2 regions of the Lactobacillus paragasseri genome follow, and region 2 is predicted to be linked to the other one. Evidence: riboswitches for the same ligand, from Rfam matches in the RefSeq annotation. Region 2 holds a riboswitch; the other holds the start of a gene.
What was found. A riboswitch is a leader RNA that binds a small molecule or an ion and turns the genes downstream of it on or off. The one in region 2 is predicted to bind magnesium.
Positions count from the first base shown of each region.

Region 1: linked by a shared signal. The riboswitch ahead of mgtA (magnesium-translocating P-type ATPase) and the one ahead of LpgJCM5343_RS01025 (P-type ATPase actuator domain-containing protein) in region 2 are both predicted to bind magnesium.

Region 1 covers NZ_AP018549.1:1,022,058-1,029,632, reverse strand. The annotation lists gene LpgJCM5343_RS05010 (excinuclease ABC subunit UvrA) at 1-1,680, shown strand, start outside; M-box (ykoK) riboswitch at 1,784-1,950, shown strand; gene mgtA (magnesium-translocating P-type ATPase) at 2,026-4,704, shown strand; partial or broken gene LpgJCM5343_RS05000 (ATP-binding cassette domain-containing protein) at 4,726-5,349, shown strand; gene LpgJCM5343_RS04995 (aldo/keto reductase) at 5,336-6,145, shown strand; partial or broken gene LpgJCM5343_RS09530 (iron-sulfur cluster biosynthesis family protein) at 6,266-6,550, shown strand; gene LpgJCM5343_RS04985 (TetR/AcrR family transcriptional regulator) at 6,786-7,358, opposite strand; gene LpgJCM5343_RS04980 (alpha/beta hydrolase family protein) at 7,448-7,575, shown strand, end outside.
Region 2 covers NZ_AP018549.1:234,698-242,272, reverse strand. The annotation lists gene metG (methionine--tRNA ligase) at 1-338, opposite strand, end outside; gene LpgJCM5343_RS01025 (P-type ATPase actuator domain-containing protein) at 459-1,457, opposite strand; M-box (ykoK) riboswitch at 1,528-1,699, opposite strand; gene LpgJCM5343_RS01020 (TPM domain-containing protein) at 1,757-2,344, opposite strand; gene LpgJCM5343_RS01015 (deoxycytidylate deaminase) at 2,334-2,822, opposite strand; gene trpS (tryptophan--tRNA ligase) at 2,842-3,870, opposite strand; gene LpgJCM5343_RS01005 (SOS response-associated peptidase family protein) at 4,003-4,614, shown strand; tRNA gene LpgJCM5343_RS01000 (tRNA-Gly) at 4,642-4,712, shown strand; gene LpgJCM5343_RS00995 (CPBP family intramembrane glutamic endopeptidase) at 4,752-5,414, opposite strand; gene LpgJCM5343_RS00990 (ROK family protein) at 5,560-6,420, shown strand; gene LpgJCM5343_RS00985 (glycoside hydrolase family 1 protein) at 6,622-7,575, shown strand, end outside.

The DNA of each region.
Region 1 (7,575 bases), 790 kb from region 2:
TCAGCTAAAAGCAGTAAAAGTGAACGTGCACAAAAGAGAATTGCAGAATTTTTCACTTATTCAACTTGTCCAGTTTGTCATGGTACGCGTCTTCGTCCAGAACTTTTGAAGCAGTTAGTTAATGGTAAAAATATTTATCAAGTCGAGCAAATGCAGCTAGGGGATTTGCCAGCTTGGAGTAAGGAAGTATTAGCAAAATTGCCTGAAGATATGCATAAAATGGCTAGCTCTTTGATCAATGAATTTCTTAATAATCTGCAGCCGCTGCTTGATTTAGGACTAGATTATTTAACTATGGAGCGAGCTGGCAACACTTTATCAACTGGTGAACTTCAGAGAATTCAATTAGCGAGAACACTACGTACAGAAACAACTGGCGTTTTATATGTCTTAGATGAACCGTCGATTGGCTTGCATCCAGCTAACGTTGATGGCTTAATTAAAGTTTTGCGCAAATTAGTTGATCAGGGTAATTCTTTAGTAGTTGTTGATCACAACGTTGATATTATTAAAGCTGCTGATGAGATTATTGAAATTGGTCCAGGTTCAGGTGAACAAGGTGGTCAAATTTTAGATCAAGACAGTCCTGAAGAAATTAAGAAAGATAAGCAGTCACTAATTGCACCATATTTAAATGGAAAAGCACATTTAATGGCTAGAAAAGTTAGCGATCAGGTTAATTCAGATCAAATTAGTTTTGAAGTAGAAGATTACTTCAACTTGAAAGATGTTCAAGCAGGTATTCCTTTGAATCAATTAACTAGTGTGACAGGCTTCTCTGGAGCTGGAAAAACTAGTTTGATTTTAGATTCATTAGTTCCTGCAATTAAGGCACAAGATAAAAGTGAACCACTACCTAAACAAATTAAGAATTTTGATTGTCCAATTAATAATGTGGTTAGCGTGGATGCTTCACCAATTGGCAAGAGTACGCGTTCAACAGTTGCAACTTATACCTCAATTATGGATAATTTGCGTAAACTTTTTGCAAAACAGTCTTTGGCTAAAGAAAAACATTATACGCCAAGCTATTTTTCTTACAACAATAAAGAAGGTGCTTGTCCAACTTGTGGCGGAACAGGAATTGTTACTTTAGATATTCAATTCTTGCCTGATATGCAGCAAACTTGTCCAACTTGTCATGGCGACCGCTATAATCTTGGAATTCAAAAGATAAAGTGGCATGATATGTCAATTGTGGATGTTTTGAATCTTGATGTTAACGAAGCGATTCCTGTTTTTAAGCGTGTGCCAAAGATTGAACGTGATTTGCAGTTGCTTAAAGAAGTTGGTTTAGATTACCTGCACTTAGGTGAAAGTACGCCAACTTTATCTGGTGGAGAAGCACAGCGTTTAAAATTAGTGACTCACTTAAGTCATAAGCAAGACGATACTTTATTTGTCTTTGATGAACCAACAATTGGTCTGCATCCCCTGGATGTTAAAGTCCTAGTTGAAGTCATGCAAAAATTGCTTGATCAAGGTGCAACTATTATTACGATTACACATGACCTGAATTTAGTTGTTAATGCAGATTATATGCTAGATCTGGGACCACGAGGTGGTGAAAATGGTGGTCGTATTGTAGCGCAAGGCCAACCACTAGAATTAATTAAAGATCCGCAAAGTTTAACTGTAGAGTATTTAACTAATTATCTAAAACAATTTAACTTAGATTAATTATTTGATGTATGGATTTAGAGTAAAAGTAAAGAATTTATAAACATGCTTGAATAATAAAGAATAATTGTTTAATCTATTAACCGTTAATTGAATAAAGAAGCAAATGAACTGTTAGGTGAGACTCCTACGTAAATATACGCTGATGCCCAGCAACATCTAGAGATGCCAACGGGTTAAACAGGAATTGTTGACTTAAGGCTTTTCCCAATCAGCTAGTTGAAAAACTTCACGTTACGTAGTGTTAAAACTGAACGACGAGTATAAATCGCTAAATTAAGACCAATGCAGTTTTTGCGTTGGTCTTTTTGTTTGTTTGCCGATTTTTTAGAGGGAGAGATTACTATGTTAAAATTCAACTCTAAAGATCGCGTAGTAACTAATGCGACTTTGGCTAAACAAATTGCTAGACAAGAAAAAAATGAAGTCTTAAAGCAATTGCATACAACAATTAATGGATTAAATCCTGTTCAAGCAAAACAACGCTTGGAGCAAGATGGCTTAAATGAGGTCTCGAATAAAGAACATCATCCAAAATTACATTTTTTAATCGATGCTTTTATGACACCTTTTACTGGTGTGTTGTTATTTTTAGCAGGTTTATCTTTTTTAACTAACTATGTTTTTGTGCCAGCTGATCAAAAAGATTTGAGTACCGTAATTATCATGATTATGATGGTTCTGATTTCAGGAATTACTAGTTTTATTCAAAATGTAAAAACAAGTGATGCGGTTGACTCATTGCTAAATATGGTTTCTGTAACTACAAATGTTAAACGAGCTGGCGAAGATAAGGAATTACCAACTAAAGATGTAGTAGTTGGTGATATTATTAATTTATCTGCTGGAGATTTAGTGCCAGCAGATATGTATTTGTTAAAGAGTAAAGACTTATTTTGTTCAGCGAGCTCATTAAATGGAGAGTCAAGTCCAGTTGAAAAGATGGCAGATCAGAAGCCAAAAGAAAGTGATAATTACTTAGATTATCCAAATATCCTTTATGAAGGAACAAATATTGTTTCTGGTTCTGGAATGGGCGTCGTTTTTGCTACAGGTGATAAAACCGTTTTTGGAAATCTGGCCCGTACTCTTATTCAGAATAAAAACAAAGAGACAACTTTTGACATTGGAATTAAAAATGTTTCTAAAATATTACTAATCATGACAGCTGTAATTGCACCACTAGTGTTTTTGATTAATGGTTTAACTAAAGGCGATTGGCTAAATGCCTTAATTTTTGCTATTGCAACGGCTGTTGGTTTAACGCCAGAAATGTTGCCAGTTATTGTGACCAGCAATTTAGTTAAGGGGTCTGTTGAAATGGCTAAGCATGAAACCATTGTTAAAAGAATGAATTCAATCCAAAACTTTGGCTCAGCTGATATTCTTTGCACTGATAAGACTGGTACCTTAACACAAGATAAAGTGGTTTTAGAACGACACTATAATTTAAACTTAGAAGAAAAGCCAAAAGTATTAGAGCTTTCATACTTGAATAGTTATTATCAAACAGGGATGAAAGATTTAATTGATAAAGCAGTTATTGATGCTGCTCAAGGAGAACTAGATACAAAGAAAATTAACCAAAACTACCAAAAGATTGATGAAATACCTTTTGATTTTAAGAGAAGACGTATGAGCGTTGTCGTTATGAACCAGCAATACGAACATATTTTGGTAACTAAAGGTGCTGCTGAAGAAATGCTTGCTTGTTCTAACAGAGTAGAAATAGATGGTGCAATAAGTCCACTTGATGAAGATCAACGTCAGAAAATTTTAACTGAAATTGATGAGATGAATCAGGATGGTTTACGTGTTGTTCTTTTAGGATATAAAAAGAATCCAGCTCCTGTTGGTGAATTTAGCATTGATGATGAGAATGAATTAATCTTAGTTGGATTTTTAGCATTTTTAGATCCACCAAAAGACAGTGCTAAGGCAGCATTGACTGCCTTAAAAGAAGATGGCATTACAGTCAAAATTTTAACTGGAGATAATGAAGCAGTTACGCGAAATGTAGGGAAGCAAGTAGGTTTAAATATTGATCGAGTTTATCAGGGAAAAGACCTTGAAAATAAGACTGACGCTGAATTAAAACAAATGGTGCAAGCATGCGATGTTTTTGTAAAATTATCTCCACAACAAAAAGCTCAGATTATTGACTTACTTAGACAAGATGGTCATACCGTAGCTTATATGGGAGATGGAATCAATGATGCTCCTGCAATGAAAGCGGCAGATGTTGCTATCTCAGTTGATACAGCGGTGGACATTGCTAAAAAGTCAGCAGATATAATTTTGCTCCACAAAGATTTAATGATTTTAGAAAAGGGAGTACAAATTGGCCGTCAAGTATTTGGCAATACGATGAAATATATTAAAATTACGCTTTCTTCTAATTTTGGTAATATTTTATCAATTTTAGTAGCTTCTTCGTTTTTGCCATTCTTACCAATGCTTCCAATTCAACTTTTAATTTTAGACTTGATGTATGGAACTAGTTGCCTATCTATTCCATTTGATACTATGAATAAGCATTATTTATCAGAGCCTAGAAAGTGGAGTACAAAGAAGCTACCGAAGTTTATGTTCTACTTTGGTCCAACGTCCTCTATTTTTGATATCATAACTTTTGCTTTGCTTTTCTTTGTGGTTTGTCCGCAAGTAACTGGAACTAGTTATGCAGCGGCTAGCGCAACGCAAAAATTAATTTTCTCAGCCATCTTTTGTACAGGATGGTTTATTGAATCACTTTGGACCCAAGAAATGGTTATTCATGCACTTAGAGATCCCAAATTACCATTTATTAAGCAACATGCTACAGCAATTGTTACTTGTGCAACAATCGGGATGGCAGTGGTGGGAACTGTCTTACCATTTATTACACCAATAGCTAAAGCAATAAAATTTGGTCCAATTCCAATGTACTTTTTAGCAATTGTATTTCTTTTGTTAATCTTATATATTGCTTTAACTACTTTAGTAAAGAAGTGGTATTTGAAATCAGAAAAATATTTGATTTAATTAACAAGAAATATTTTCTTTAAAGAATCATGGGTTAATTCTTTAATGCAACCAATTTCTAACATGTTAATGATGATTTTGGTAATCGGAATTTTAACCTATGGTGCGATTCGTGTAATACAAGGCAGTCTTACTATGGGTGCCCTAATTTCATTTTTAATGTACTTGTTCCAATTAATGGGACCAGTAATTATGGTTAGCCAATTCTTTAACGAATTAGCCGAGACATCAGGTTCAACTGAACGTATTCGTGAAATGCTCAATGAACCCATTGAAGAATCTGCTGATGATCAAAAAGTTGATGTTGCTGGTAAAGAATTGCAATTGCAAAATGTCAGCTTCTCTTATGAAAAAGATAAGCAAATTTTGCATAACATTAATGTAGTGGCTAAACCAAATACGGTTGTCGCTTTTGCTGGACCATCTGGTGGTGGTAAATCAACAATTTTCTCATTGATTGAACGCTTCTACAAACCAACTTCAGGTAAGATTACGATTGGTAATGAAAATATTGACAATATCGATTTAACTAATTGGCGGCATCAAATTGGTTTAGTTGGTCAGAATTCTGCAGTAATGCCAGGAACAATTCGTGAAAATTTAGTTTGCGGCTTAGATCGTGAAGTAAGCGATGATGAATTATGGCGTTAAAATTCCAATTTTTGGCTTTGGAACTTATGAAATTAGTCCAGATCAAACAAAGCAAGCAGTATTATCGGCTATTGAAGATGGGTATCGCTTAATTGATACGGCGCAATATTATCAAAATGAACAACAAGTTGGTGAAGCAGTGAAAGCAAGTGGTCTAAATCGCGATGAAGTCTTTATCACAACTAAAACGATGACTGATGGTTATGAAGATACTAAGGTTGGTTTAGATGAATCATTGAGAAGAAGTGGACTAGATTATTTTGACCTGGTTTTAATTCACTGGCCAATAGGGCATGATATCGATACTTGGCATGCTCTTGAGGCAGCATATAAAGCAGGAAAGACGCGTGCAATTGGAATTAGTAACTTTAATAGTCGACAAACGTTAGATTTGATCCACCAAAGTAGTGTCCGTCCAATGGTTGATCAAATTGAAACTCATTTATTTTTGCAGCAATGGAAGATGCACGAATTTTTAGAAAAAGAAAATATTGTGCACGAAAGTTATAGTCCGCTTGGTAATGGTCAGCAAAATCTAATAAGTAATCCAATTTTAAAAGAAATTAGCGAAAAATATAGGAAATCACCAATTCAAGTAATTTTGCGTTACTTGGTTCAAAACGATGTTGTAACTATTCCGCGTTCAACTAATCCAGCTCATATTAAGTCAAATATTGATATCTTTGATTTTGAATTAGATAATGATGATCTTAAGAGATTACGCGTTTTAGACGAACGTAAGCCAATTGATGGCTGGCCTGCAGAAATGCGTGAAGATGAAGATTATTAAAGAAAAGCTGAACAAAAAGTTCAAAATAAAAGCCGCATTTTGGTAAAGGGGTGAACATTTTTACCAAAATGTGATTTTTATTCAGTTCAAGTATAATAATTTAACCCTGATTTAAATGATGGGGTTAATAAATACTCAAATGTTGGGAGCTGTACGAGCGTATTAGCTTTTCAACTAGTTATTGTTGATGAGGAAGATCCATTATATGAAATTGAGCTAGAAAATAAGTTTAACCTCCCTTTATTTACTGGAGAAAGAGAAATTAGCATGCTAGCCTCTGGTTTAAAATTAAAGGCGAAAAATAATGTTTTGAGTTTAGTTAGTGATGAAGGCGTGATTGATGATACAATTAGCATTAACGATATAACTAAAGATAAACAATCATTCGTTTTAAATAAAATTTAGTTTAGTAGTTAAATACCCACTCACTAGAATTGAAAGTTTTGCTTTCAATTCTTTTTTTGTAGAAGTGCACTATAAATCATATTCATACTACCAATAATTATTTTAATTTTTAATATATTTTCTGCAGTAATATATTAATCAATGAGAAATGTCATTAAGTTAAGACATGACTACTTAGCTTTGTATTTTAAGACATTGATTCAATATTGAATCAGCGTTTTTTCCATGTTTTTGATTAACTTAGTTTTGTTAATTCTCCGTTTCGCATTTTAAAGAAAAAAGTAGCCATTTCTTTGGCTGAATAGTTGGGGTGGATAGTCCAAAAACGAATAATTCCAATTAATGCAGAAATGCTGTAATAAGAAAATAGTTCTTGTAAGTCATTATTTGCTTGTAAATGCATCAATGAATGTGACAATCCTTCCATTTCTAACAAATGGTCCATTAACTTGGTTGAGAAACTTAGGTCACCATGACTGGAAATCAGAATACGAATTGTTACTAAGTTGTCTTTGAAGACCTGTAAAAAATTAGTTAGATATTCAATACCATTATCAGATTTTAATGCTAGTTGATCGAGCATTTTCTGATGTGGTTTTTTTAATGCCGTAAAAAGCCTAGCTTCAATCTGCTCAATAATTGCCCATTTATCGTTGAAATGGCGATAAATAGTAACACGATTAATATTTGCCATGTCAGCTAATTCATTCATCGTAATTTTATTTAAATCACTTGAATCCATTAATTTTAATAGTGCAGATTCTATTATTTGATCAGTTTTTTTGCTTTTCTTATGATATTTATTCAAAATGCAACACTCCATCTCATTTTGTAGTTAAATTATAGTCCTTTTTTCTCTAAGATTGAATCAACAATTAAGAAGAGAGGTAATAACCCATGACAGAAATCTTTAAGAAACATTGGTCAGAATATAAATATAGTAAAAACATGTTGCAAGATGCATTAATCAAGCATGTGATGGATTTAATGCCATATCGCATGAGCGATGAAGGTGAAGTCTTAGA
Region 2 (7,575 bases):
AACTTTTCAAAAATCTTTTGAACAGCCTTAACGTGGTCTTCATCAGTTGTCCTAATAAAGCGATCGTAAGAAACATCTAACATCTTCCATAACTCTTTATAAGAAGCTGCCATCTTGTCTACAAATTCTTGAGGTTTAATACCCTGTGCTTCAGCTTTTTGTTCAATCTTCAAACCGTGTTCATCAGTACCTGTTAAAAAGAAGGTATCAAAACCGCGAGATTTTTTGTAGCGAGTCATTGTATCAGCAGCAATCGTAGTATAAGCATTACCGATAGTTAATTTTCCAGATGGATAATAAATAGGTGTAGTAATATAGAAAGTTTTCTTTTCAGCCATCTTTATTCTTCCTCTCATAAGTCTTTTAATTGCTAGTATAACATAGCATGTAGGACTTAATTTGTACATTAAAAAAAGGAATTCTATAAAATACGGAATTCCTATAAATTATTTAGATAATTAATTGTCATATGTCGCTCGAATCCTAGGCATATCGATATTGGCTTTTACCAAGTTATTTACAATAGCTGTTGGCATTACCTCAGCCGTTATGCCAATAGTAATTGCTACAGCAAAAATTAAAGCATTCTCCCAATTACCGCGCATTATTTCATTAATTAGCAAAACAACTGGAACAATAACTAGAATTAATGTTAAAAAGATTTTGGTTAATTTTTTCATACTAGAATTAAAGAGATGGTTCTCTAGATTAATCTTAGAAAGATTTTGAACTACCTTTCCAAAAACAGTTTCTTTACCAGTCGCAAAGATAACGCCAATGCCTGAACCTGAAAGAATAATTGTGCCTGCATATAAAATATTAGCATAATCTAAGTTATTATTTTTACCAGTGTAATTAGTAGCACTCTTTTTCACAGTGTCTTCTTCACCAAGTAATGAGCACTCTAAATCATTACTTTTCAGTAATTTAACGTCAGCTGGAACAATATCTCCAGCTTTAAGTAGTACCACATCTCCAATTGTTAGATCACGGGTTAAAAGTTGCTGTGGTTCACAATCACGCATTACTTGAGTTGTTCTAGAAATTCGATTTATCAAATTTTGAATATTAGTATTAATACGAATATTTTGCATAGCAGTTAAAATGGCTGAAATAAATAAAATTGCTAAAACAAAAATTGCTGGACTTAGGTTAAGAGTATGTTGAGAGGAATTTAAAAAAATTGCTACAATTGCTAAAAAAAGCAGAACAAGGGAAAAAGGAGTTATAAAAGCCTTTAACAAATAGTGAAGTTTTGTCTTATCATGTTTAATTATTATTTCATTAGATCCGTATTTTGCTAAGCGTTGCCTCGCATCTTTACTTTGAAGGCCGCTAATTGAGGTTTTTAATCGTTGCAGCGTCGCAAACTTATCTTCGCATGCAATCCGGCGCACCAGCTTGGTGTCTGTAGTATTTCTTGTGCCGGAAGTGTTGATTTTGAACATCTTCAACATCCTTTCTTAAGAACCTAGCAAACAAACAAAAAGACCGATGCAAAAACTGCATCGGCTCAAATCCAAGCGATTTTTATACTCGTCGTTCAGTTTTAACACTACGTGACGTAAGGTTATTTAACATAACTAGCTGGCTGGGGAGGGCCTTATATCGACGATCCCTGTTTGACCCGTTGGCATCTCTGGATGTTGCTGGGCGACAGCATATGTTCACGTAGGAGTCTCACCTAACAGTTTATTTGCTCTAATATTTAATTTCTATTGATACTTTAACGGCTAACTAAGAATTAGTCAAGTCCCTACTTCTTTTTTCGAAAACTCTTAAATAGAACTAGTCCGAAACTGATTAAAGCTGCAATTACTAATCCCCAAACCAAGTTTACACTCTGTGGATGATCTATTTTTTGCAGTTCATCTTGTGTTAGCGAATTTTTATCATAAGACAGCTTATCTTTTTGGGCAACCAAAGTAGCGCAAGCATTAAACACTAATCGAATTCCGGAATTAAAAGTTGCTGCCTTTTCACTTCTTAATTTATTCCCCGCATAACGAACAATATTGCCACATTTACTTTGAGTTAAAGGATCTTGATAATTCTTACCGACAATAATTTGAACATTTTTCTTTTTGTTTTGAAGAGCAACAGCAATAATTATCTGATTCTTTAGTGGCTGAATTCGATTTAAATCATTGCTGTCTTTTAAGCTTAAAAGGCGAATTTCAGGTTTAGTTTTAGTCTTTTGATAACTCTCATTTTTCTGATTAACAAGTTCTTTTGTCTGATTATCAAATAATCCTTGCGGATCACTAACAAAAGACTTGGTGCTAGCAGTCAACGTTAATAAACAAATAAGCAGTGACACCAAACCAATAATTTTATTTTTCATTGTCAGCCTTCTCTAGCCTGTCTGCTAAGCTTTGAACGTATTTATGATCAAGTGTTACTTGTTCAATTGCAACACCTTTTTCACGCAATAGTTTTAAGGCTAAAGGATTATCATGATAATCATAATAATAGTTAATTTTCTTAATGCCAGCTTGCACTAAGCACTTGCTACAATTAAAGCAAGGAAAATAAGTAACGTAAATTTCAGTACCTTCAGTGGAAATACCATTTTTTGCACATTGAATTAAGGCATTCATTTCAGAGTGAATCGTTCTTACGCAGTGTCCATCCACCATCAAATGACCAACATCATCACAATGAGGCTGTCCCGAAACACTACCATTATATCCGGTCGCAATCATCCGGTCATCTTTAACTAATACACTTCCAACTAAGGCACGATCACAGGTAGAACGTTGTGCAATAACTAAAGCCTGCATCATAAAATATTGCTTCCACGGAATCCTGTCTCTTGTCATTGTTCTTACCCTCTTTAAATTATTTATTTAATCTGTCAAAATAATTTAAACCAATTGCTTCTCTAACTTCTTTTAAAGTTTGGTTAGCAACTTTATTTGCCTTCTTTGATCCTTCTAGTAGCATTTCATAAACAGCGTCTGGATTTTGAGCAAACTTTTCACGACGTTCTCTGATTGGTCCAAGCTCTTCTTCGAGAACCTTATTTAAGTAGCGCTTAATTTTAACGTCGCCCAGGCCACCTTTTTGGTATTGTTCTTTAAGTTCAGCCACTTTATCCTTGTCTGGTGCAAACACATCAAGATAAGTAAAGACAGTATTTCCTTCAACTTGTCCTGGATCTTCCACGTGGATGTGGTTTGGATCAGTGTACATGGACATTACTTTCTTTTGAACAGTCTTTGCATCATCAGATAAATAGATTGCATTTCCTAATGATTTAGACATTTTGGCATTTCCATCTAATCCTGGAAGTCTTCCTTGACCCTTTGGTGGGAAGTAGCCCTTTGGCTCAACTAAGATATCAGTGTTATAAACCCGATTAAAAGTACGTACTATTTCACGAGTTTGTTCAAGCATTGGTTCTTGATCATCCCCAACTGGGACCACTGTTGCCTTAAAAGCAGTAATATCTGCTGCTTGAGAAACCGGATAGTTTAAAAATCCTACGGGAATTGAATCCTTGAAGTTCTTTTGCTTAATTTCAGTTTTAACAGTTGGATTTCTTTCTAGACGTGCAACTGTTACTAAATCCATGTAATATGCAGTTAACTCAAACAAAGCGGGAATTTGCGATTGAACATAAATAGTAGACTTTTCAGGATCTAAACCAACAGCTAAGTAGTCTAAAGCTACTTGAATCAAACTATTTTTAATTTTTTCAGGATCTCTTGCGTTATCAGTTAAGGCTTGCGTATCCGCAATCATAATATAAGGCTCATATTTACCTTCATTTTGTAACTTAACACGATTTTTTAAGGACCCAATATAGTGACCAATGTGAAGCTTACCAGTTGGTCTATCTCCAGTTAATAAAATTTCTTTCGTCATAATTTTCTCCAATATTTGTTAATCTTTAGCTTTACCTCCAATTCTAGCAAAAAACCTTATTCGTTTAAACTTACTCAAAAATTGCTAGAATTAAATTGAAAGAACTAATCAAACTAGAAAGAATGAAAAATCATGTGTAGCCACTATGCAATGCCCTCTCTTAAAGAAATTAAGACTTACTTGACAACTGATTTAAAATTACCACTGATTGTACCTAAAAACATTGAAGAAAAATTTTCTGCTGTCACGCAAATCTATCCTAAATCTTCATCCTTAGTAATGCTTTACAGCAACAACGAATTAAAACTCGTTGAAAAGAAATGGGGCTATCCGAGCCCTTTTCAAAAGAATCGTGTTCTTTACAACGCTCGCATAGAACGTTTTTATGAAGAAAAACCATCAATGTGGGACAACTCATTTGCTCGGCAGCGCTGCATTATCTTAGCCAATGAATTTTGGGAAAGCAGTAAACAAACTTACCTTGCTTCAAATAATAAGACCTACCATGAACACTCTTCTTTTACTGCTAAAGAAGAACCAATGACTTTAATCGCTGGCATTTATCAAGGCGACGATTTTTCAATGGTAACAACTGCTGCTAACAGTACCGTTCTTCCTGTTCATGAACGCATGCCATTAGTCTTAAAGCCATCCGAATTACGTCGCTGGCTCTTTCAAAACTTCACTTCTCTACTTAACCGTTCAGAATATAATTTGGCTCGACATCAGTTGCCACATCGTTAACAAAAATGATATAATCATTTTGCTTACGCGGGTATAGTTTAATGGTAAAATGTCAGCTTCCCAAGCTGAAGATGCGGGTTCGATTCACGCTATCCGCTTATATTAAAAAAGGAGGAACTTTTTGTTCCTCCTTTTTGTTATGCCAAGATAACCATAAAAATTCCATTTAAAATTGCTAGATAAATTGGCATCATTATTCGCTGTGAATATAGGTACGACCAAGCAAGAAGCATCCCATAAAGACTGTTAATAATAAACAAGGCAAATGAAGTTTGAAAATTGAGAATTCCGAAGAAAAAACCTGAACAAATGATCCCAACTATTCCGCTAGTCATATTTTGTGCTCTAAAACCATAATTAAAGAAAAAGCCGGTAGTTAAATACACTTGCATCGCTGGTATCAATATTCCGATTGAAAAAATGAAAAACCAAAATAAGAGATTGCACTCACCCTTTTGATAAATTACTTGAAAATTCATCAACGGAACCGTTCCTTTAGCCTGTAGATATGAAATAAAAATTCTTCCTAGAATCACTAAGATCGAAACTCCCACAATAAATCCGTAATCTGCTAAAAGAGGCATACTTGGCTTTTTTTCAAAGAACCGTTGCTCGCGATTAAATTGCCTAATGTAGAAATATAAGGCAAACAGCGAAAAAATTAAAAAGAAAAAATATCCAATCTTATTTACTTGATCATTTAATAATGTTAATTTCTTTACTCCAACTACTATCAAATAAAGAACTAAATAAACAGCATACCTAGTTAAATTTCCTTGTCTTGATGATGGCGTATTCATGGTTTCTTCCCCTTTATATCAACTGTATTCATTATAGCAAAGCAGATAACGTTATTTATAGTTCATGAAAAATATATACTTATTAACATCGCTTTCATATATAATTAGCATAAAAGCAACATAAATAAGAGAGGACATATTTATTATGAACTTAATTGCAATTGATATTGGCGGTACAACAATCAAGATCGCTACTTGGATAAACCAAAAACTAAAAATGGTCTTTACGATTGATACACCTAATAATTTAGATACTTTCTATGAAGAATTAACTGATGCTGTAAACGAAATCAAAGCTAGTAATAAAATTGATGGTGTAGCTATTTCTTCACCTGGTTCTGTTAATAAAAAGACTGGGGTAATCGAAGGTGCTAGTGCCCTACCTTATATTCACAATTTCAAAATTGTACCTGAGTTAGAAAAACGCTTTGGCTTGCCAGTAAGTATTGAAAATGATGCAAATTGTGCAGCTTTAGCTGAATTAGTTGCCGGGTCAGCTAAAGATTGCAGCAGTATGGCATTTTTAGTAATTGGAACTGGCGTTGGGGGTAGTATTATCATTAATAATCAAATTTGGCATGGTGCTCATCTATATGGCGGTGAGTTTGGCTTTATGATTATTGATGGTCAGCAACTTAGTGCCTTGGCTTCTCCGGTTTCAATGGCTAAACGCTATAATGAAAAAACTGGTAAAGATTTTGATGGAAAGACAGTATTTGAACTTGCTGACACTGATGATTTGGTTGCACAGGAAGAACGTGGCAAGCTGATTCATGCTTTAGCTACTGCTATTTATAATATTCAACATAGCTTTGATCCAGAAAAAATCATCATCGGTGGCGGAATTTCTCAAAACCAAGAATTAATACCTCTTCTTAATGATGAAATTTCAAAAATAAGAAATAAATTAAATATTGCGACTGTTAAGCCAATTTTAGACATCTGTACCTTAAAAAATGAAGCAAATTTGCGTGGAGCTGTTGCAGATTTTGAAAAAGAGCATTAAATTTTATATAGACACTTTTTTATTATTAAATAAATGTGTTTGAAAGCATCACAAAAAGGACTGAGAATACTATCTCGGTCCTTTTTTGTTATTCAATTTTATAAAAATATATATTTTTATATAAAAATGCTTTACTTTTATTAGAAATAAGTTTATATTTATACACGTAAAATATGTAAGCGATTGCAAAGAGGGAATGTTATGAATAAGCAGAAAACGCCTGAAGACTTCTTCTGGGGTAATTCAGTTTCAAGTATGCAAACTGAAGGTGCCTGGAATGAGGATGGTAAAGGCTTATCAGTTTACGATGTACGACCTGCTACAGAAAACACCACAGATTGGCACACCGCAATTGATGAGTACCACCGTTATGATGAAGATTTAGACCTGATGAAAGAAATGAATATGAATATGTATCGTATTCAAATTTCCTGGTCAAGAGTTTGTCCTGAAGGAGATGGAGAATTTAATCCTAAAGGAATCGATTTTTACGACAGATTGATTAATGCCATGCTTAAACGTGGTATTGAACCAATGATTTGTCTTTATCACTTCGACATGCCACTACATTTAGCCCAAAATTATAACGGCTTTATGTCAAGACATGTTGTTGATGCCTTTGTTAGATTTGGTAAAAAGATGATTGATCATTTTTCAGACCGTGTTAAATACTGGATTGTCTTTAATGAACATAATCTCTACTTCCAAGACGAAGTATTTAATATTTCTGGCTATGAAAAAGGCGACAAAACCTTAGACGACATGTACACAATCTTTCACCATACAATGATTAGCCACATTCGTTTAGCTAATTATATTCATGAAAAATATGATGATGTAAAAATTGGCGGCATGCTAGCCTACCAACAAATTTATCCAGAAACTTCAAAGGCTACTGACGTTTGGGCTGCTAAGCAAGTTCAAGAATTTTTGAACTTTAATATTTATGATGCAGATACTGGACGTGGTTACTCGCCAGAAGTTATGCAGTATGCAAAAGATCATCATATTAACTGGGATATTACTGAGGAAGACAAAGAAGAAATGAAAAAAGCAAAAGCTGACTTTCTAGCTTTCAGCTATTACTCTTCTTGGACTCTCTCAGCCGATAAAATTCCAAAAGATGCAGCACCTAACCGTTACATGAATTATGGC